DNA from 2 places in the Streptomyces sp. NPDC058985 genome. Region 2 is predicted to be linked to the other one. Evidence: riboswitches for the same ligand, from Rfam matches in the RefSeq annotation. Region 2 holds a riboswitch; the other holds the start of a gene.
The links. A riboswitch is a leader RNA that binds a small molecule or an ion and turns the genes downstream of it on or off. The one in region 2 is predicted to bind cobalamin.

Region 1: another riboswitch for cobalamin. It lies ahead of ACFW01_RS23540 (cobalamin biosynthesis protein); the one in region 2 lies ahead of cobN (cobaltochelatase subunit CobN).

Annotation. Positions count from the first base shown of each region.
Region 1 covers NZ_JBHYJX010000028.1:72,522-83,581, forward strand. Annotated here, with positions in the region: gene cobC (Rv2231c family pyridoxal phosphate-dependent protein CobC) at 1-197, opposite strand, end outside; partial or broken gene ACFW01_RS23510 (cobalamin biosynthesis protein) at 220-693, opposite strand; gene ACFW01_RS23515 (ZIP family metal transporter) at 756-1,484, shown strand; gene ACFW01_RS23520 (cobyrinate a,c-diamide synthase) at 1,496-2,902, opposite strand; gene cobO (cob(I)yrinic acid a,c-diamide adenosyltransferase) at 2,899-3,498, opposite strand; gene ACFW01_RS23530 (putative cobaltochelatase) at 3,498-5,534, opposite strand; gene ACFW01_RS23535 (cobyric acid synthase) at 5,587-7,095, opposite strand; gene ACFW01_RS23540 (cobalamin biosynthesis protein) at 7,092-8,057, opposite strand; cobalamin riboswitch at 8,158-8,298, opposite strand; gene ACFW01_RS23545 (hypothetical protein) at 8,435-8,656, opposite strand; gene ACFW01_RS23550 (inorganic phosphate transporter) at 8,691-9,920, opposite strand; gene ACFW01_RS23555 (class II aldolase/adducin family protein) at 10,145-10,822, shown strand.
Region 2 covers NZ_JBHYJX010000005.1:92,954-104,013, reverse strand. Annotated here, with positions in the region: gene ACFW01_RS06095 (DUF998 domain-containing protein) at 1-186, opposite strand, end outside; gene ACFW01_RS06090 (dihydrofolate reductase family protein) at 355-975, shown strand; gene ACFW01_RS06085 (superoxide dismutase) at 1,008-1,649, opposite strand; gene cobN (cobaltochelatase subunit CobN) at 1,771-5,406, opposite strand; cobalamin riboswitch at 5,436-5,584, opposite strand; gene cobG (precorrin-3B synthase) at 5,640-6,947, shown strand; gene ACFW01_RS06070 (precorrin-8X methylmutase) at 6,944-7,615, shown strand; gene ACFW01_RS06065 (precorrin-2 C(20)-methyltransferase) at 7,612-9,108, shown strand; gene ACFW01_RS06060 (cobalt-precorrin-6A reductase) at 9,093-9,875, opposite strand; gene ACFW01_RS06055 (cobalt-precorrin-5B (C(1))-methyltransferase) at 9,935-11,053, shown strand.

The DNA.
Region 1 (11,060 bases), on a different contig from region 2:
CCGTCGGGGTAGGCGGCCAGCGAGCCCAGCGAGGCGGCCACGCGCTCGCGCAGCCACACCGGGGGCGTGTCCGCGCGGACGTTCACCGCGAGGTCCACCAGCGCCGAGCCGTCGTCGCGCACCTCGGCGTCGCCGTGGTGCCGCAGGTCATGGCCCAGGGTTCCCGCCTCAGTGCGCATGGGAGTGTGCGTGTCCATACGCGTGATGGTGCCGCACCCCGTCCTCCGCCCCGGCGCCCGGGTCCGCCGTCCCGCCCCCGGACCGGCGTACCATCGCGCAGGTAGCCCGTGCCGGACGCCCCGCCGATCTGCGCTTGGGCACGAGGAGCGCTCCGCCACCCGCCAGCGCCGCCGCCTCGGCGACCGACGCGGTGCCCACGGCGGCGAACGCGGCACCGGAGGGATGGGGCACCCCGACCGCCGCCAGCTCCGCGGCGCTGTAGGTCACCAGCGGCACGCCCAGCCGCTCGGCGGCCCCGGCGATCCCGGGCTCCGCGGCCTTCGTGTCCAGGGTGGCCAGCTCCGTGACCGACGCGGCCGTCAGCCCCGCCTCGCCCAGCACCCGCGCCACCAGCGCGAGCACCTCGTCGACCGGCACGCCCCGGGACGCGCCGACACCGACGACGACCGACGACGCGGGCCGCACCGCACGTCCGGGCACGGAATCCGCCCCCGTCCCGCTCGTCCCGCGCATATTTACCGCCGTCGCCGCTGTCGTGCGCGCGTGAACGCGCCCGGATCGGATAGCAAGGGCCCATGGCGGTCTTCGTCGCGCTCGGCGCGTTCCTGATGACGCTGGCCGGCGGCTGGACGGCACAGCGCGTGACCGACCGGCGCCACCTGGTCCTGGGGCTGGCCGGCGGCCTGATGCTGGGCGTCGTCGGCCTCGACCTGCTGCCCGAGGCACTGGAGGCGGCCGGAGACGAGGTGTTCGGCGTCCCCGAGGCGCTGCTGCTCTTCGTCGCCGGCTTCCTCCTCGCGCACCTGGTGGAACGCCTGCTGGCCGCCCGCCGCGCCGCGCACGGCGCCGACGAGCACGGGCAGCGCTCGCCCCAGGTGGGCCTGACGGCGGCCGCCGCCATGGTGGGGCACAGCGCGATGGACGGCGTGGCGATCGGCGCCGCCTTCCAGGTGGGCGGCGGCATGGGCGCGGCGGTGGCGATGGCGGTGATCGCCCACGACTTCGCCGACGGCTTCAACACCTACACGCTGACCAGCCTGTACGGGAACGCCCGCCGCCGCGCCATCGCGATGCTGGTCGCCGACGCCCTGGCACCCGTGGCCGGCGCGGCCTCCACCCTGCTCTTCACGATCCCGGAGGGCGCGCTCGGCGCGTACCTCGGCCTGTTCGGCGGCGTCCTGCTCTACCTCGCCGCCGCCGAGATCCTGCCCGAGGCCCACCACGAGCACCCGGCCCGCTCGACCCTGCTGTGCACCGTTGCCGGCGCGGCCTTCATCTGGCTGGTGGTGGGGATCGCGGAGTGAGCGGCCGCCGTTCACGACGCCCGGCACCTCTCCACGAAGCGACGGGCGACCGACGGCTCCGCCGCCCAGTGCGTGTGCAGGTAACTCGCGTGCACGCCACCCTCGACGAACCCCTCGACGCGCCGCCGAGGCGTCCGCATCCCCCACGCCGGCGTCGCCCCGGCCCCCGGCTCCACGACGGTCCGGTGGAACTCGTGCCCCCGCATCCGCGTCCCCGCCACGGCCAGCGGGCTGTCGGTCAGCGCCACGCAGTCCCGGTACCCGAGGGTGAGCCGCCCGGACATCCGCGCGGAGGCGTCCAGCACCCCGCACATGGGCAGCCCGTCCAGCTCCCGGCCCAGGTACAGCAGCCCCGCACACTCCGCCGCGACGGGCGCACCCCCGCGCGCCAGCTCGGCGACGGACTTCCGCAGCCCCTCGTTGGCCGACAGCTCGGAGACGTACACCTCGGGGAACCCGCCCCCGATCACCAGCCCCCGCGTCCCCTCCGGCAACTCCTCGTCCCGCAACGGATCGAAGACGACGACCTCGGCCCCCGCCGCCGCGAGCAGTTCGGCATGCTCGGCATAGGAAAAGGTGAACGCGGCGCCACCGGCAACGGCGACCTTGACAGCCGAGCCGGCGTTCTCCAGCCCGTCCGGCGCTTGAGGACGAGGCCGTTCAGGCCGGAAGAGGGTGCCCGGGTCCCAAGCCGCACCCGGCAACGCCCCCGCCCCCCGGGCCAACGCCACCAGCCCCTCCAGATCACACCCGTCGGAGACCAACGCCGCCATCGCCCCGACGGCGTCGACCGCCGCCGCGCCCCGCTCGGCGACCGGCACCAGCCCCAGATGCCGCGACGGCGTCTCCACCGGCGCGGCCCGCCGCAACGCCCCCAGCACCGGCACCCCGACGGAGTCCAACGCCTCCCGCAGCATCACCTCGTGCCGGTCCGACCCGACCTTGTTCAGGATCACGCCACCGACCCGCACGTCCGGATCGAAGGACACGAACCCGTGCACCAGCGCCGCCACCGACCGCGACTGCGCCGACGCGTCCACGACCAGCACCACGGGCGCCCGCAGCAGCTTGGCCACGTGGGCGGTGGAGGCGAGTTCGCCTTCCCCGGCCGCCCCGTCGTACAGCCCCATCACGCCCTCGATCACGGCGATGTCGCTGCCGCGCGCCCCGTGCAGGAACAGCGGCTCCACCAGCTCGGGCCCGCACATGTAGGCGTCGAGGTTGCGTCCCGTCCGCCCGGTGGCCAGCGCGTGGTACCCCGGGTCGATGTAGTCGGGCCCGACCTTGTGGGGGGACACGGCCAGCCCCCGCGCGGCGAGCGCGGCCATCAGCCCGGTGGCCACGGTGGTCTTGCCGCTGCCCGAGGAGGGCGCGGCCACGACCAGCCTGGGGACGGAGGCCGGGGTGGAGGCCGTCACCACTCGATGCCCCTCTGCCCCTTCTGGCCGGTGTCCATCGGGTGCTTGACCTTGGACATGTCGGTGACCAGGTCGGCGAAGTCCACCAGCTGCTGCGGAGCGTTCCGTCCGGTGATCACGACGTGCTGGGTGCCGGGCCGGTCGCGCAGCACGGACACGACTTCGTCGGTGTCGATCCACCCCCAGTGCAGCGGGTAGGCGAACTCGTCCAGCACGTACAGCTTGTACGTCTCGGCGGCCAGGTCGCGCTTGACCTGCTCCCAGCCCTCCCGGGCCTTCTCCTCGTTGTCCTGCTGCTGGTCGCGCTGGACCCAGGACCACCCCTCGCCCATCTTGTGCCAGTCGACGGTGCCGCCCTCACCGGATGCGCCGAGCACCCGCAGGGCGTTCTCCTCGCCGACCTTCCACTTGGCCGACTTGACGAACTGGAACACCCCGACGGGCCATCCCTGGTTCCAGGCGCGCAGCGCCAGCCCGAAGGCGGCGGTGGACTTGCCCTTCCCGATCCCCGTGTGCACGAAGACCAGCGGCCGGTTGCGCCGCTGTCGGGTCGTCAGTCCGTCGTCCGGTACGACACTCGGCTGTCCCTTGGGCACTACGCGGCCCTCCTTGTCCCGGTATCCCGCACATCCTTGACCAGCCCCGCGATCGAGTCCGCCCGCAACTCGTCGAGGGTCACCGCCGTACCGCCCAGCTCACCCGCGAGCTGCCCGGCGAGCCCCAGCCGGATCGGCCCCGACTCGCAGTCCACGACCACGGAGGCGGTGCCCTCGGCGGCGAACAGCCGGGCCGCGCGGCCCGCCAGCGCCACCGGCTCGACGCCCCCGGTGGCCCGCCCGTCGGTCACCACCACGACCAGCGCCCGGCGTGCCGGGTCCCGCAGCCGCTCCACCCGCAGTACCTCGTGCGCCTTGAGCAGCCCGGCCGCCAGCGGCGTGCGCCCGCCGGTCGGCAGCGACTCCAGCCGGGCCGCCGCCGCGTCCACCGACGACGTCGGCGGCAGCGCCACGTCGGCGGCCGAACCCCGGAAGGTCACCAGACCCACCTTGTCCCGCCGCTGATAGGCGTCCAGCAGCAGTGACAGCACGGCTCCCTTCACGGCGCTCATCCGCTGCCGCGCCGCCATCGACCCGGAGGCGTCCACGACGAACAGCACGAGGTTGCCCTCACGCCCCTCGCGGGTCGCCTGCCGCAGGTCGTCCCGGCGTACCACCAGACCGCGCCCCGCCCGGCCGCGCTCCCGCTGGTGCGGAGCCGCCGCCTGCACGGTCGCCGCCAGGTGCAGCTTGGTCAGCGCGCCCCGCGGCCTGCGGGCGCCGGTGGTCCGCCCGTGCTCGGTCCGGGCCCGGGAGCGCCGCCCGGCGGCCCCCTCGCCGAGTCCGGGCACGCTCAGCACCTTGGTCCGGAACGGCTCGGCGGCCCGTACGGCGGACCGCTCCCCGGCGCCGCCCCCGGCGGGTGCCGGCCCCGGTTCGTCACCGGTGCCGGCCTCGGGCGGGACGCCCGCGTCGTCCGCACCGCCCTGCGGCCCCTCCTCGGGCGGTCGTCCACCGCCGCCACCGGGACCGTCGGGGCCGGGGTCGGGGTCCGGGTCCGGATCGGGGTCGTCGTCTCCCTGGTCGCCGAACTCTTCCAGCGTCTCGTCGAGCTTGTCCTCGTCGAGGCCGGGCGCGTCGAAGGGGTTGCGCCGCCGCCGGTGCGGCAGCGCAAGGAGCGCCGCCTGACGGACGTCCTCCGCCAGGACGTCGGCCCGCCCGGCCCACGCCGCCAGCGCGGTCGCGGTCCGGGCCATCACGATGTCGGCCCGCATGCCGTCCACCTCGAAGGCGGCGCAGGTCGCCGCGATCTGCCGCAGCGCAGCGTCGCCGAGCGTCACCGACGGCAGCAGCTCCCGGGCCGCCACGATCCGCGCCCGTACGGTTGCCTCCTCGTCCGCCCAGCGGGCCACGAAACCGGCCGGGTCGTCGTCGTGCGCGAGCCGGCGCCGTACGACCTCCACCCGCTGGTCGGGCTCGCGCGAGGCGGAGACCTCCACCGTCAGCCCGAACCGGTCCAGCAACTGCGGGCGCAGCTCGCCCTCTTCGGGATTCATGGTGCCGACCAGCAGGAACTTCGAGGCGTGCCGCACCGACACGCCCTCGCGCTCGACGTACGAGGCGCCCATAGCGGCGGCGTCGAGGAGCAGGTCCACCAGGTGGTCGTGGAGGAGGTTGACCTCGTCCACGTACAGGATGCCGCGGTGCGCGTCGGCCAGCAGGCCGGGCTCGAAGGCCTTCACGCCCTCCGCGAGCGCCCGCTCGATGTCGAGGGCGCCGACGAGCCGGTCCTCGGAGGCGCCGACGGGGAGTTCGACCATCCGCGAAGGACGCTCGGTACCGGTCCCGGGCTCGTGCGGACCGTCGGGGCAGCCCGGGTCGGGCGACCCCGGGGAGCAGGAGAAGCGGCAGCCCGGGACCACGGCCACGGCCGGCAGCAGCGCCGACAGCGCGCGGACGGCCGTCGACTTGGCGGTGCCCTTCTCGCCGCGCACCAGCACGCCGCCGACCGCCGGGGAGACGGCGTTCAGCAGCAGCGCGAGGCGCAGGTCGTCCTGGCCGACGACGGCCGTGAACGGGAACGGGGTACTGGTCACTTGTTGTCGTCCTCCACGTCGCGTTCGAGTTCCTGCGGGGGCCGCACCGCGCTCATGCGGGCGCCCCCGGTGGCACGAAGGGCAGCCCGGGCGGCGCGCCGGACTCGATGAGCCGCCACAGCGCGTCGGTGTCCGCGTGCTGTTCGATCAGGTCGCCGAGCCGGTCGAGCTGCTCCTCGCGCAGCGCGGCGAACGAGGTGTCGGGGGCCGGCACGAAGCGGCGGCCCGCGGCGGCGGCCACCTCGCGCAGGAACGCCCGCCGGAAGCCGTCCGACTCCAGCGAGCCGTGCCAGTGCGTGCCCCAGGTCTGGCCGACCCGGCAGCCGTCCAGGAAGGGGGCACCGCCCAGGACCTCGGCGACACCGTGGTGGATCTCGTACCCCTCGACGCGCTCGCCGAGGGCCTCGCCCACCGGGCGCGTCAGGGTCTTCTCGCGGGCGAACCGCACCCGCACGGGCAGCAGTCCGAGCCCGTCGACGTGCCCGGCGCGCGACTCGACGTCGTCCTCGATGTGCTCGCCGAGGAGCTGGAACCCGCCGCACACGCCGAGCACGGGCCGGCCCTCGGCCACCCGGCGCGCGAGACCCTCCGCCAGCCCCCGCTCACGCAGCCACTCCAGCGCCCGGACCGTCCCGCGGGTCCCCGGCACGATCACCAGGTCGGCGTCGGCCAGTTCCTCGGGCCGGTCCACGAACCGCACCACCACGCCCGGTTCGGCGGCCAGCGCGTCCACGTCCGTGAAGTTGGACATCAGCGGGACCGCGCAGACGGCGACCCGCAGCACGTCCTCGCCGACCGGCGGCGCGACCGCGGACTCGCGCACCGTGCCGCGCAGCGAGACCCGCAGCCCGTCCTCCTCGTCGATGCCGAGCCCGTGCCGGAAGGGCAGCACCCCGTACGTCCGCCGCCCGGTCAGCCCGTGCAGCATGTCGAGGCCGGGCTCCAGGAGCGACACGTCGCCGCGGAACTTGTTGACGAGGAAGCCGGCGACCAGCGCCTGGTCCTCGGGCGCGAGCAGCGCCACCGTGCCGAAGAAGGAGGCGAAGACGCCCCCGCGGTCGATGTCGCCGACGACCAGCACGGGCAGCCCGGCGCCCCGCGCGATCCCCATGTTCACGATGTCGGTGCGGCGCAGGTTGATCTCGGCCGGGCTGCCCGCGCCCTCGCAGATCACCGCGTCGTAGGTGCCGCGCAGCTCGGCCAGCGAGTCGAGCACCGTGCCGAGCAGCCGCTCCTGCCGCCCGCCGTGGTAGCCACGGGCACTCATCTCGCCGACGGGCCTGCCGAGCAGCACCACCTGGCTGCTGCGCTCACCGCCGGGCTTGAGCAGCACCGGGTTCATCAGCGCGGTCGGCTCCACCCGGCAGGCCTGGGCCTGCATGGCCTGCGCCCGCCCGATCTCCGCGCCCTCGCGCGTCACGAACGAGTTGAGCGACATGTTCTGCGCCTTGAAGGGCGCGACCTTCACGCCCTGGCGCACCAGCCAGCGGCAGATCCCGGCCGTGACGACGCTCTTGCCGGCGTCGGAGGTGGTGCCGGCGACGAGCAGGCCACCGTTCATGACGTACGTCCCTTCCTGACGGCCCCGCGCACCAGCAGCCGCGCGCCCGCGCACACGACGAGCGCCAGCCGGCCCACGCGCCGGGAGAGCCGTGCGGCCCGTTCGATGTCGCCGGAACCGGCCCGGACGGCGCGCCCCGCCGCCCCGTTCAGCACGGGCCGGTGCTCGACCCGCCCGCCGTAGGAGAGCGTCCCGCCGAGCCGCACCCCGAGGGCGCCCGCGAAAGACGCCTCCACGGGACCGGCGTTGGGGCTCGGGTGCCGTCCGGCGTCCGCGCGCCAGGCCCGTACGGCGCCCCGCGGATCGCCGCCGGCCACGGTGGTCAGCAGGGCGGTCAGACGGGCGCCCGGCCAGCCCGCGAGGTCGTCGAGGCGGGCCGAGGCCCAGCCGTACCGCCGGTAGCGGGGCGACTTGTGGCCGACCATGGCGTCCAGGGTGTTCACCGCCCGGAAACCGAGCAGCCCCGGCACTCCGCCGACGGCACCCCACACCAGGGCGCCCACCACCGCGTCCGAGGTGTTCTCGGCGACCGACTCCACGACCGCCCGCGCGATCCCGTCGGCGTCCAGCGACTGCGGGTCCCGCCCGCACAGGTGCGGCAGCCGCGCCCGGGCCGCCTCGACGTCCCCGGCCTCCAGCGCCCGGCCGACGGCCAGGGCCTCGCGCGAGAGCGACGTACCGCCGACCACGGCCCAGGTGGCCGCGCCGGTCAGTGCGACCGAGGCGGCGGGGGAGCGGCGCACGGCGTGCGCGGCGGCCGCGCCGAGGGCGGTGGCGCCTCCGGCGCACACGAGGGCGTGCAGCGCGCCCCAGCCCCGGTGGTCACGCCACAGCACCCGTTCCACGGCACCGGCGGCGCGGCCGAACGCGGCGACCGGATGCCCGCGGCGGGGGTCGCCGAGGAGGAGGTCACCGAGCAGGCCGGCGGCGGCGCCGTACGCGAAGACGCGTCCGCCACGCACGGGTTCAGCCGGTCACACGGGCGTGGGAGCACCTGGTACTGAACGTCGATCGGCAGCCGGGCATCGCGTCGCGTCCTCACTCAGGGTGTCCACGCCCTGGTTCGAAGAGTCCGGCGGTGAGAGTTCCTGGCTACCGGGGTCTGCTCCCCGGTCACAGTGGCGGGACCGCGCCGGAATCGCACCGGGCTTCCTCTCCTGCCGCCGTAGATGGCCCCGGAAGTCCACCACGGCGCGAGAACACCCGTCAACCTGGCGTTGACCTGCGGCGGGGGAGTGTGCGAAGCCCCACACACGGGTGGTGTGCGCCGGTACACGAAGGGCGGGGCGCGGGACGGTCCGAGTCCGTCCCGCGCGCCGCCCCCGGGGTGTGCGGCGGGTCAGGCGACGATCAGATAGATGCCGTACGCCACCGCCGCCGCGCAGGCCGCGAAGCACGCGTACGCGCCGGTGACCGCGAGGGCCGCGGAGCCGCCCTCGGCGGTGGCCCGCTCCTGGCGGCTGAGTCCGACGATGCCGAGGGTGAACAGGCCCACCAGGGCCACGGTGGCCACGAGGCTGACGCCGAAGACGGAGCCCAGTGCTGCCCAGTCGATGCTCATGGGGGTTCGCTTCCTTCGTACCCGGGACGCGGGCTCAGACGGTGGTGGCGGCCGACGGGGTCTTGGCCTCGGACGGATCGGCCGGCAGCTCCTCGGCCAGGTGCGCCGGGGGCGGCGAGACGGCGGCCATCGCCGTGGTGACCACACCGGCCGACTCGGGCTCGTGGGGGTCGACGACGTTGGTGTGGTCGACGACCTCGCGCCGGGAGAGCTTCCAGATGGCGGCGCTGGAGGCGACCAGGAAGACCGCGACGCAGGCCGTGCCCCAGTCGCCCATGCGGCAGACCCACTCGGCGATCGCGGCGACCAGGGCCGCGGCCGGCAGCGTCAGACCCCAGGCGACGAACATCCGGGTGGCCGTGGACCAGCGCACCACGCCGCCCTTGCGGCCGAGGCCCGCGCCCATCACCGCACCGGAGACCGAGTGCGTGGTGGAGAGGGAGAAACCGAGGTGCGAGGAGGCCAGGATGACCGTCGCCGCGCTGGTCTGGGCGGCGAAGCCCTGCTGGGGCTGGAGGTCGGTCAGGCCCTTGCCCATGGTGCGGATGATGCGCCAGCCGCCGAGGTAGGTGCCGAGCGCGATGGCGATGCCCGCGGAGAGGATGACCCACATGGGCGGGTCGGAGTCGGGGGCGAGCGCGCCGCCGGCGACCAGGGCGAGGGTGATGATGCCCATCGTCTTCTGGGCGTCGTTGGTGCCGTGGGCCAGCGAGACCAGCCCGGCGGAGGCGATCTGCCCGGCGCGGTAACCCTTGGCGGCGGCCTTGCCGTCGGCCCGGCGGCCGAGCCGGTAGGTCAGCCGCGCGCCCAGCAGCGCCGCGACACCGGCGACCAGCGGGGCGGCGATCGCGGGGATCAGTACCTTGGTGACGAGCGCGTCGCCGTTGACCGCGCCGACGCCGGCCGAGGCGACCGCGGCACCGATCAGACCGCCCATCAGGGCGTGCGAGGAACTGGACGGGAGGCCGACCAGCCAGGTCAGCAGGTTCCAGAGGATCGCGCCGACCAGGGCGGCGAAGATGACCTCGGGACGGATGCCGGTCTCGTCGACGAGACCCTTGGAGATCGTGTTGGCGACCTCCACCGAGAGGAAGGCGCCTACAAGGTTGAGGACGGCGGACATCGCCACCGCCACCTTGGGCTTGAGCGCACCGGTCGAAATGGTCGTTGCCATCGCGTTCGCGGTGTCGTGGAAACCGTTCGTGAAATCAAACGCGAGTGCGGTTACCACCACAATCGCGAGGATCAGCGAGAAGCTTTCCATTTACCCAGGCAATCGTTCGAGGTCATTGGCTGGACGAACGTAGGTAACCATGGTGAACGGAAGATGAACTGGGCAGGGCGTCACGGTGACCGGAAGCGGGGCCGCCGCGTCCCTGTGCGTGGCCGTCCCGGTGCTCTCCGGAGACGTCCCTGGCAGGATCACCGCCAGACCGGTCGGCGACGTGCCGGGAGAGGCGCGGGAGCGCTCGTGAGGAGACGGTGACTGTGACGTATTCGCGGGCCGGACGGGCTGCCCGTCCGGACGAGGAGCGGGCCTGGACGGAACTCGTCGCGGCGGCCCGGCGCACGGTCGCGGACGGGCTCGTGGTCGGTACCTCCGGCAATGTCTCGGTGCGCGTCGGCGACACGGTCCTCGTCACCCCTTCGGGTGTGCCGTACGACCGTCTGGCCCCGGGTGACGTGACCGGCGTCGCCCTCGACGGACGACAGGTGCTCGGCACCCTCGTCCCCACCAGCGAACTGCCCCTGCACCTCGCCGTGTACCGCGCGGACGACGCCGCCCGGGCCGTCGTCCACACCCACGCCGTGCACGCGACGGCCGTCTCGCTGCTGGTGCCCGAACTGCCGCCCGTGCACTACATGGCCGCCGCGCTCGGCGGCCCCGTCCGGGTCGCGCCCTACGCCGCCTACGGCACCGACGAACTGGCCCGCTCCGCGCTCGACGCCCTCACCGGCCGCACCGGCTGCCTGCTGCGCAACCACGGCACGCTCACCTACGGCACCTCCCTCGACCAGGCGTACGACCGCACCGCCCAGCTGGAGTGGATGTGCCGGCTCTGGCTGACGGCCTCCTCGGTCCCGGGCCGCACCCCGTCGCTCCTGACGCCGGGGCAGTTGGCGGAGGCGGCGGAGCGGCTCCAGGGGTACGGGCAGCAGGGCTGACACGGCGCGTGCCGGTCCGTTCCGGGGTGGTGGCGGGGCGCACCGTGTTCCCGGTTACGGCGGTGGCGGGGCGGGTGCCTCTGAGGGGTGTTGTCGGCTCCGGGTCGCTGTCGGTCGGTTGCCGGGGGGCTCGGAGGGGCCGAGTGGGCCGGCGGAGCGGCAGGGTGGCCGGCCGGGCTGACGCGGCGCGTACCCGGGCCGTTCCGGGGGGACCGTGTTCCCCGGTACGGCGGTCGCG
Region 2 (11,060 bases):
CAGGGCGAGGAACGCCGCCGACATCACCCAGAATCCCGGGGCTCCGTAGGCTCCCAGCACGCTGATCGTCTGGGAGACGGGATCGTAGCCGGGCCCCTCGAACAGCGCCGCGCCCGTCCAGCCTCCGATCAGCAGGACGGGCGCGCACCCTGAGGTGAGCAGGACCCATCTGGGAACAACTCGCATCGAACCAGGTTAAAGCGGAACCTGGAGGCGTGGCCACGCGTCCCGCGGTGGCGGGCCAAGGCAGGGAGGACGTCGACGTGGAGACCTCGGACCTGATCGAATGGCGCGGCGGCGGTGCGGAGGTCCGGTCGGTACGGACGTAGCGACCCTCACGACGAGGAGAGAGCCATCACCACACACACGGGCAAGGTGATCTGCGACATCACGGTCACGGCCGACGGGTACTCGGCCGGGCACGGCCAGAGTGAGGAACGCCCGTTCGGCGACGACGGCGGGGACGGCACGGGCGCGAAGCTGCACGCCTGGATGTTCGACACGCCCGACGAGAACAGGGCCGAACTGGACCGGATGGCCGCCGCCAAGGCGTTCATCATGGGACGCAACATGTTCGGGCCCGTGCGGGGCGAGTGGGACCGGCCGTGGAACGGCTGGTGGGGCGACGATCCGCCGTTCCACGCGCCGGTGTTCGTCCTCACCCACCACGCGCGCGAGCCGCAGGCGATGGCCGGGGGCACGACGTACCACTTCGTCACCGACGGGATCGAGTCGGCGCTGGCACAGGCGCGGGCGGCGGCAGGCGGCGGCGACGTGCAGGTCCAGGGCGGGGCCACCACGGTCAACCAGTACCTCGCGGCCGGCCTGGTCGAGGAGCTGAGGCTGCACGTCGTGCCGCTCACGCTGGGCGCCGGCACCCGGCTCTTCGAGGGCGTCCCGCCGCTCGGGCTGGAACAGGTGGCATCACGCGCGGCTACCCAGGTCACGCACGTGACCTACCGCGTGCGCTCCTGACGCGGAGGGCCTCCGCGTCAGGAGCGGTGCGGTCACGGAGTGAGCAGGAGGCTGTCGCCGCGCTCCTTGGCGGCGGCGTAGCGCTTGGCCACGTCCTGCCAGTTGACGACGGCCCACATGGCGTCGATGAAGTCGACCTTCTGGTTCTTGTACTGGAGGTAGAAGGCGTGCTCCCAGGCGTCGAAGACCAGGATCGGCGTGGAGCCCTGGCCGACGTTGCCCTGGTGGTCGTAGACCTGCTCGACGATCAGGCGGCCGCTCAGCGGCTCGTATGCCAGCACGCCCCAGCCGGAGCCCTGCGTGGTCGCGGCGGCCTTGGTGAGCTGCGCCTTGAAACCGGCGAAGGAACCGAACGACTCGGTGATGGCGTCGGCGAGGTCGCCCACGCCGTCGGCGGCCAGCGGCTCGCCGCCGCCCGAACCGGTCATGTTGTGCCAGTAGATGGAGTGCAGGATGTGCCCGGAGAGGTGGAAGGCGAGGTTCTTCTCCAGGCCGTTGATCGACCCCCACTGCTCCTTGTCCCGCGCCTCGGCGAGCTGCTCCAGCGTGTCGTTGGCGCCCTTCACGTAGGCCGCGTGGTGCTTGTCGTGGTGCAGCTCGATGATCTGCGGATTGATGACCGGCTCGAGCTCCGAGTAGTCGTAGGGAAGCTCCGGGAGCGAGTACACCGCCATGTCCAACATCCTCCGACGTTATTGCCAATGATGTGCAGTTGCACGCTAACAGCGTCGGTGGTGATTGTTGATCAGCCGTTGGTCCTAGGTCCGGCGTCGTGCACCCGCCCCCGACGGGGCGTCAGTCCTCCCCCTCCAGATCGCCCTCGGTCTCCAGGTACACCTGCCGCAGGGCTTCCAGGACGGCCGGGTCGGGCTTCTCCCACATGCCGCGCGACTCCGCCTCCAGCAGGCGCTCGGCGATGCCGTGCAGGGCCCAGGGGTTGGCCTGCTGGAGGAACTCGCGGTTGGCGGGGTCCAGTACGTACGCCTCGGTGAGCTTGTCGTACATCCAGTCCGCGACGACGCCCGTGGTGGCGTCGTAGCCGAAGAGGTAGTCGACGGTGGCGGCGAGTTCGAAGGCGCCCTTGTAGCCGTGGCGGCGCATCGCCTCGATCCACTTGGGGTTGACCACGCGGGCGCGGAAGACGCGGGAGGTCTCCTCCACCAGGGTGCGGGTGCGGACCGTCTCCGGGCGGGTGGAGTCGCCGATGTACGCCTCGGGCGCGGTGCCGCGCAGGGCGCGGACGGTGGCGACCATGCCGCCGTGGTACTGGAAGTAGTCGTCGGAGTCGGCGATGTCGTGCTCGCGGGTGTCCGTGTTCTTGGCGGCCACCGCGATCCGCTTGTACGCCGTCTCCATCTCGTCGCGAGCCGGGCGGCCGTCGAGTTCGCGGCCGTAGGCGTAGCCGCCCCAGACGCTGTAGACCTCGGCGAGGTCGGCGTCGGTGCGCCAGTCGCGCGAGTCGATGAGCTGGAGCAGACCGGCCCCGTAGGTGCCGGGGCGGGAGCCGAAGATGCGGGTGGTGGCGCGGCGTTCGTCGCCGTGTTCGGCGAGGTCCGCCTGCACGTGGGCGCGGACGTGGTTGGCCTCGGCCGGTTCCTCCAGGGAGGCGGCAAGGCGTACCGCGTCGTCGAGGAGGCCCACGGTGTGCGGGAACGCGTCGCGGAAGAAGCCGGAGATGCGCAGGGTGACGTCGATGCGCGGGCGGCCCAGCTCCTCGTGGGGGATGGCTTCGAGGCCGGTGACGCGGCGGGAGGCGTCGTCCCAGACGGGGCGCACGCCGAGCAGCGCGAGGACCTCGGCGACGTCGTCGCCGGCGGTGCGCATGGCGCTGGTGCCCCACAGGGAGAGGCCGACGGAGGTGGGCCATTCGCCGTTGTCGGTGCGGTAGCGCTCCAGGAGGCTGTCGGCGAGGGCCTGGCCGGTCTCCCACGCGAGGCGGGAGGGTACGGCCTTGGGGTCGACGGAGTAGAAGTTGCGGCCGGTCGGCAGGACGTTGACCAGGCCGCGCAGGGGTGAGCCGGAGGGTCCCGCGGGGACGAAGCCGCCGTTCAGGGCGTGCACGGCGTGGTCGATCTCGGCGGTGGTGGCGGCCAGCCGGGGGACGACCTCGCGGGCGGCGAACTCCAGTACCGCGGCGACCTGTTCGCCGTGTTCGGACGGTACGGCGGCGGGGTCCCAGCCGGCGTCGTCCATGGCCTGGACCAGTGCGCGGGCCTGCTCCTCGGCGGCGTCGGCCGTGGTGCGGGTGGCGGCCGACTCGTCGAGGCCGAGGGCTTCGCGCAGGCCGGGCAGGGCGGTGGTGCCGCCCCAGATCTGGCGGGCGCGGAGGATGGCGAGGACGAGGTTGACGCGGTCGGCGCCGGCCGGCGGGTTGCCGAGGACGTGCAGGCCGTCGCGGATCTGGGCGTCCTTGACCTCGCAGAGCCAGCCGTCGACGTGCAGCAGGAAGTCGTCGAAGCCGTCGTCGTCCGGGCGGTCCTGCATGCCGAGGTCGTGGTCGAGCTTGGCGGCCTGGATCAGGGTCCAGATCTGGGCTCGGATCGCCGGGAGCTTCGCCGGGTCCATGGACGCGATCTGCGCGTACTCGTCGAGGAGTTGCTCCAGGCGCGCGATGTCACCGTAGGAGTCGGCGCGGGCCATCGGCGGCACGAGGTGGTCGACGAGGGTGGCGTGCACACGGCGCTTGGCCTGGGTGCCCTCGCCGGGGTCGTTGACGAGGAAGGGGTAGATCAGCGGCAGGTCGCCGAGGGCGGCGTCCGGGCCGCAGGCGGCGGACAGGCCGGCGTTCTTGCCGGGCAGCCACTCCAGGTTGCCGTGCTTGCCCAGGTGGATCATCGCGTCGGCGCCGAAGCCGCCGTCCTCGGCCCGCGCGGCGATCCAGCGGTAGGCGGCGAGGTAGTGGTGGGAGGGAGGCAGGTCGGGGTCGTGGTAGATGGCGATGGGGTTCTCGCCGAAGCCGCGCGGCGGCTGGATGAGGATCAGCAGGTTGCCGCGGCGCAGGGCGGCGAGGACGATGTCGCCCTCCGGGTTGCGGCTGCGGTCGACGAACATCTCGCCCGGGGCCGGGCCCCAGTGCTCCTCGACGGCCGTGCGCAGTTCCGCGGGCAGGGTCGCGTACCAGCGCTTGTAGTCGGCGGCCGGGATGCGGACCGGGTTGCGGGCGAGCTGTTCCTCGGTGAGCCAGTCCTGGTCGTGGCCGCCCGCCTCGATGAGCGCGCGGATCAGTTCGTCGCCGTCGCCCGAGGCCAGGCCCGGGACCTCGGCGTCGGTGTCGGCGCCGAAGTCGTAGCCCTCCTCGCGCAGTCGGCGCAGCAGGGCGACGGCGCTGGCGGGGGTGTCCAGGCCGACGGCGTTGCCGATGCGGGAGTGCTTGGTCGGGTAGGCGGACAGGACCAGGGCCAGGCGCTTGCCGGCGGCCGGGATGTGCCGCAGGCGGGCGTGGCGCACGGCGGTGCCGGCGACGCGGGCGGCGCGCTCGGGGTCGGCGACGTAGGCGGGGAGGCCGTCCTCGTCGATCTCCTTGAAGGAGAACGGCACGGTGATCAGGCGGCCGTCGAACTCGGGGACGGCTATCTGGCTGGCGGCGTCCAGCGGGGAGACGCCCTCGTCGTTGCTCTCCCAGTCGGCGCGGGAGCCGGTCAGGCACAGGGCCTGGAGGATGGGGACGTCGAGGGTGGTGAGCGCACCGGCGTCCCAGGACTCGTCGTCACCGCCGGCGGACGCCTCGGCGGGCTTGGTGCCGCCGGCCGCGAGGACGGTGGTGACGATCACGTCGGCCGCCCGCAGGTCCTCGATCAGTTCGGGCTCGGGGGCGCGCAGGGAGGCCACGTAGCGGGGCAGCGGCCGTCCGCCGGCGTTCTCGACGGCGTCGCACAGGGCGTGCACGAAGTCCGTGTTGCCGCTCATGTGGTGGGCGCGGTAGTAGAGCACGGCCACGGTGGGCCCGTCGGCGTCGGGGCGAGGCGTGCGCTCCAGCGGGCCCCAGGTGGGGGCGGGCGTCGGCGGGTCGAAGCCGTGGCCGGTGAGGAGCACGGTGTCGGACAGGAACCGGGCGAGCTGCTCCAGGTTGGCAGGGCCGCCGTGGGCGAGGTAGGCGTGCGCCTCCGCGGCGAGGCCGACGGGGACGGTGGAGGCCTCCATCAGCTGGGCGTCCGGGGCCTGTTCGCCGCTGAGCACCACGACGGGCCGGCCGTCGGCGAGGAGCAGGTCGAGACCCTCGCGCCAGGCACGCAGTCCGCCGAGCAGGCGTACGACGACCAGTCCGACGCCGTCCAGCAGGGCGGGCAGGTCGTCGAGCGGGAGGCGGGCGGGGTTGGCGAACCGGTAGGTGACCGGACCGGTGGCGGCGCGGGCGCTCAGCAGGTCGGTGTCGGACGTCGACAGGAGCAGGATGCTGGGGTGCGAGGCGCGCTCCCCGGACGAATGCGGCATGCGGCGTCTGCCCTTCCTCGGGGTCCGCGCCCCGGGCGGTGAGAGACGGCGGGAGTTCCTGACTCGTCCGGCCCCTCGGGGTGGCCGGACTCACAGTGGCGGGACCGCGCCGGATTCGCACCGGCTTCCTCCCCTGTCGCCGTCTGGCGGTGGGCGGACCGGATGATCCACCCAGGAGCATAGTAAGGGTCCCACCGTGAAGGGCGGGCGGTGCCACCGGTGTGATGGTCGGTATGCTCGCCGCCATGTCCTCGGCGCTCTCCTCCGCATCCTCCCAGGCCACAGCGGTCTCACGGGACCGTGGTGACGCCTGCCCGGGGACGCTGAGGCTGCACGCCGCGGACGACGGTGCCCTCGCCCGGGTACGGATACCCGGCGGGGTCCTGGGCGTCGTCCAGGCCGAGGCGCTGGCGGATGCGGCCCGGCGGCTGGGCGACGGGGACCTCCATCTGACGTCCCGGGGCAACGTGCAGCTGCGGGGTCTGCGCGACGGCTGCGGCGCGGAGCTCGCCGGGCTGCTGGACGCGGCCGGGCTGCTGCCCTCGCCGGCGCACGAACGGGTGCGCAACATCGTCGCCTCACCGCTGTCCGGCCTCGACGGGCGCGGTCTGCGGGACGTACGGCCCTGGCTGTCGGCCCTGGACGCCGCGCTGTGCGCGAGCGACGGGACGCGGGAGCTGTCGGGCCGGTTCCTGTTCGCGCTCGACGACGGGCGTGGGGACGTGACCGGGCTCGGCGCCGACGTCACCGTACGGGCGGCCGGCGACGACGACGCGCTGGTCGCGCTGGGCTCGACGGACGACGCCTGGCGGGTGGCCGCGGGCGAGGCGGCCCGGGCGGCGCTGCTGGCGGCCGAGGCCTTCCTCGGCGTCGGGCGCGAGTCCGGGGAGCGGGCGTGGCGGGTGGACGAACTCGCCGTACCCGCCCGTGTCCTGACGCGGGCGGTGGACCGCCGTCTGTCCGAGGCGGGAGTCGCCCACGTGAAGGAGCGGACGGACACGCCCCGTGCGGACGGGCCGCCTCCCGGGCTCGTCGGGGACGCCCTGTGCGTACACGTCCCGCTGGGCCGTCTCACCGGCCCGCAGTGGAGGGAGTTGACGCACGTCGCCGCCCTGACGCGGGACGCCGAACTGCGGTTGACGCCGTGGCGCGGCGTCGTCGTACCCGTCGGGGGGCTGGACACGACGGAGACCGCCGACGCCCTCGACCGTCTCTCCGCCGCCGGCCTCGTCACCGACGCCGCCTCCCCCTGGCCGCGCGTCGGTGCCTGCATCGGCCGCCCGGGGTGTGGGAAGTCCCACGCCGACGTGCGGGCAGACGCGGCCGGCAGTCTGTCCGCCGCCGGCCGGTCCCCGCTCCCCCTGTACTGGTCCGGCTGCGAACGCCGTTGCGGACACCCGCGGGGCGAGCGGATCGACCTGGTCGCCGTCCCCGAGGGCGGCTACCGCCTCAGCGTCGGCGCGCCCGGCGGACCGGCCCGCACCACGGTCCTGACGGACCCCTCCGATCTCGCCACCGCACTGGCGGCGATCACCCCATGAGCCGTACGACGACCGAGAGCAGCGGAAAGAGCACCGTGACGACGCACGCATACGAGAAGGACGGAGCGGCCATCTACCGCCAGTCCTTCGCCACGATCCGGGCGGAGGCGGACCTCACGGGCCTGCCCGCCGACGTCAGCCGGGTCGCCGTCCGGATGATCCACGCCTGCGGCATGGTCGACCTCGTGCGCGACATCGGCCACACGCCCACGGTGGTGGCCCGCGCCCGCGAGGCCCTGCTCGCCGGTGCGCCGATCCTCTGCGACGTGCAGATGGTGGCCAGCGGTGTGACCCGCAAGCGGCTGCCCGCGGACAACGAGGTGCTGTGCACCCTCTCCGACCCGGCCGTCCCGGGGCTGGCGGCGGAGCTGGGCACCACGCGCAGCGCCGCCGCGCTGGAGCTGTGGCGCGACCGCCTGGAGGGCTCCGTGGTCGCCGTAGGCAACGCGCCCACCGCCCTCTTCCGGCTCTTGGAGATGATCGAGGAGGGGGCGCCGAGGCCCGCGGCCGTCATCGGCGTGCCCGTCGGCTTCATCGGCGCCGCCGAGTCCAAGGACGCCCTGGCCGCCCACCCCTCGGGCCTGGAGCACCTGGTCGTCCGGGGCCGTCGCGGAGGCAGCGCCATCGCCGCCGCCGCACTCAACGCGATCGCGAGCGAGGAAGAATGAGCGGCAAGCTGTACGGGGTCGGGCTCGGTCCCGGCGACCCGTCCCTGATGACCGTGCGCGCGGTCGAGGCCATCGCCGAGGCGGACGTGATCGCGTATCACAGCGCCCGGCACGGACGGTCCATCGCCCGCTCCATCGCGGAGCGGCACCTGCGCGCCGACCACGTCGAGGAACGGCTGGTCTACCCGCTCACCGTCGAGACCACCGACCACCCGGGCGGCTACCAGGGCGCCATGGACGACTTCTACGCCGAGGCCTCGGCGCGGCTCGCCGCCCACCTCGACGCGGGCCGCACGGTCGCCGTCCTCGCGGAGGGCGACCCGCTCTTCTACGGCTCCTACATGCACATGCACAAGCGGCTCGCCGACCGGTACGACACCGAGGTGATCCCCGGTGTGACGTCCGTGTCCGCCGCCGCGGCCCGGCTGGGCACGCCGCTCGTCGAGGGTGAGGAGGTGCTGACCATCCTGCCGGGCACGTTGCCCGAGGAGGAGCTGACGGCCCGGCTCGCCTCGACGGATTCGGCCGTGGTGATGAAGCTCGGCCGTACCTTCGCCAAGGTGCGCCGCGCGCTGGAGGGGTCGGGTCGGCTCGACCAGGCGCGGTATGTCGAGCGGGCCACGATGGCGGGCGAGCGCCTGGCGGAGCTGGCCGACGTGGAGGCCGAGTCGGTGCCCTACTTCTCGGTGGCGGTGCTGCCGAGCCAGGTGGACGCCGAGCCGCCGGTGCCGGAGCCGGATGCCGTGGGAGAGGTCGTCGTCGTGGGGACCGGGCCGGCCGGGCCGTTGTGGCTGACGCCCGAGACGCGGGGCGCGCTCGCCGCCGCCGACGATCTGGTCGGCTACACCACCTACCTGGACCGTGTCCCGGTCCGGGCAGGTCAGCGGCGCCACGGATCGGACAACAAGGTGGAGGCCGAGCGCGCGGAGTTCGCGCTGGGGCTGGCCCGGCGGGGGCGCCGGGTCGCCGTCGTGTCCGGCGGTGACCCCGGGGTCTTCGCCATGGCCACGGCCGTGCTGGAGGCCGCCTCGGCCGAGGAGCACGCGGACGTTCCGGTGCGGGTGCTGCCGGGGGTGACCGCCGCCAACGCCGCCGCCGCCCGTGCGGGGGCGCCGCTCGGGCACGACTACGCCGCTCTCTCGCTGTCCGACCGGCTCAAGCCGTGGGAGGTCATCGCCGAGCGGCTGCGGGCCGCGGCCGGCGCCGATCTGGTGCTGGCGCTGTACAACCCGGGGTCCGGCAGCCGGACCTGGCAGGTCGGCAAGGCCCGCGAGCTGCTCCTCGAACACCGGGCGCCGGACACACCCGTCGTGGTCGCCCGGGACGTGGGCGGCTCCGGCGAGCGGGTGCGCATCGTGCGGCTGGCGGACCTGGATCCGGCCGAGGTCGACATGCGCACGATCCTGCTGGTCGGCTCGTCCCAGACGCGGGTGGTGCGGCGCGGCGACGGCGAAGAGGTCGTGTGGACGCCCCGCCGCTACCCGGAGACGTGAGGGGCGCCCGGCGGCCGGCGCCTCGCGTGTGCCTCCCGGACCCGTCGCGCCGCCTCTCCGGGGCCGCTCACGACCGGCACGCCCTCGGGCACCGGCGGCCTGCGCACCACGACCACCGGCACCCCGGCCTCACGGGCGGCCGCCAGCTTCGGCGCGGTGGCCTCTCCCCCGCTGTCCTTGGTGACCAGGACGTCGATCCAGTGCCGGCGCAGCAGCTCGCGTTCCCCGTCGAGGGTGAACGGGCCGCGGTCGAGCAGTACCTCCGTGCGGGGCGGACGCGGTCCGTCGGGCGCGTCGACCGACCGCACGAGGAACCACAGGTCGTGCAGACCGGCGAAGGCGGCAAGACCCATGCGGCCGGTGGTGAGGAAGACCCGCCCGCCGAGCGCGGGGAGCAGCGCGGCGGCCTCCGCGAGGGAACCGGCCTCGTGCCAGTCGTCACCGGCCACCGGCGCCCAGCCGGGGCGGCGCAGGGCGAGCAGGGGAACCCCGGCGGTGGCGGCGGCCCGCGCGGCGTTGAAACTGATGGTGCCGGCGAACGGGTGGGTGGCGTCGACGAGCAGGTCGACGGTGTGCTCGCCGAGCCACACGGCGAGCCCTTCGGCTCCGCCGAAGCCTCCGATCCGCACCTCGCCGGGCGGCGTCCGGGGCGAGGCCACCCGTCCGGCCAGGGAGTTCGTCACGCGGAGCCCCGGCAGGTGTTCGGCCGCCAGGAGTTCGGCGAGCCGGCGGGCCTCCGTGGTGCCGCCGAGGATCAGTACGTGCACGGCTGGGTCATTCCCTTTCTGCGGTCTCGTCCCTCTGGTGGGACACGAGTGGGCGGGACGTGAGCGGCGAGGCCAGGGGCGGTCGCGGCGCCCAACTCAAGCACACCGGTCTGCGTCCCGGCTGGACCACGGGTGCCTGCGCGACGGCGGCGACGACCGCCGCGTACACGGCGCTGCTGGCGGGTGAGTTCCCCGACCCGGTGACGATCACCCTGCCCAGGGGCCAGACGCCGTCCTTCGTGCTCGCGGCCGAGGAGCTGACGGACGGCCACGCGATGGCGGGGGTGGTGAAGGACGCGGGCGACGATCCGGACGTCACGCACGGGGCGCTGGTGCGGGCGACGGTGCGGCGGCTGCCCGCCGGGTCCGGGGTCGTCTTCCGCGCCGGACCGGGCGTGGGCACGGTCACCCGGCCCGGCCTGCCGCTGCCGGTCGGCGAACCGGCCGTCAACCCCGTGCCCCGGCAGTTGATGCGCGACCACGTCGCACGCGTCGCCGAGCGGTACGGCGGCAGCGGCGACGTCGAGGTCACCGTCTCCGTCGACGACGGCGAGGAGATCGCCCGGTCCACGTGGAACCCCCGGCTCGGCATCCTCGGCGGCCTCTCCGTCCTGGGCACCACCGGGATCGTCGTGCCGTACTCGTGCTCGGCGTGGATCGACTCGATCCGGCGCGGGGTGGACGTGGCCCGCGCGGCGGGGCGTACGCATGTCGCGGGGTGCACCGGCTCCACCTCGGAGCGGACGGTTGTCGAGGAGTACGGGCTGCCCGAGGACGCGCTGCTGGACATGGGCGACTTCGCGGGCGCGGTACTGAAGTACGTCCGCCGTCATCCCGTGGACCGCCTGACGGTGTGCGGCGGTTTCGCGAAGCTCTCCAAGCTCGCCGCCGGCCACCTCGATCTGCACTCCGGGCGCTCCCAGGTCGACAAGGGCTTCCTCGCCGGGCTCGCCCGGCGCGGCGGCGCCGACGAGGCCCTGGCCGCCGAGGTGGCGGGGGCCAACACCGGGCTCGCCGCCCTGCAGCTGTGCCGGGCGGCCGGCGTTCCGCTGGGCGACCTGGTGGCGGGGGCGGCCCGCGACCAGGCGCTGGCCGTGCTGCGCGGGGCGCCGGTCGCGGTCGACGTGATCTGCGTCGACCGCGCGGGGACGGTGGTGGGCCGCAGCGGGGTGGCCTGAGCGCGGG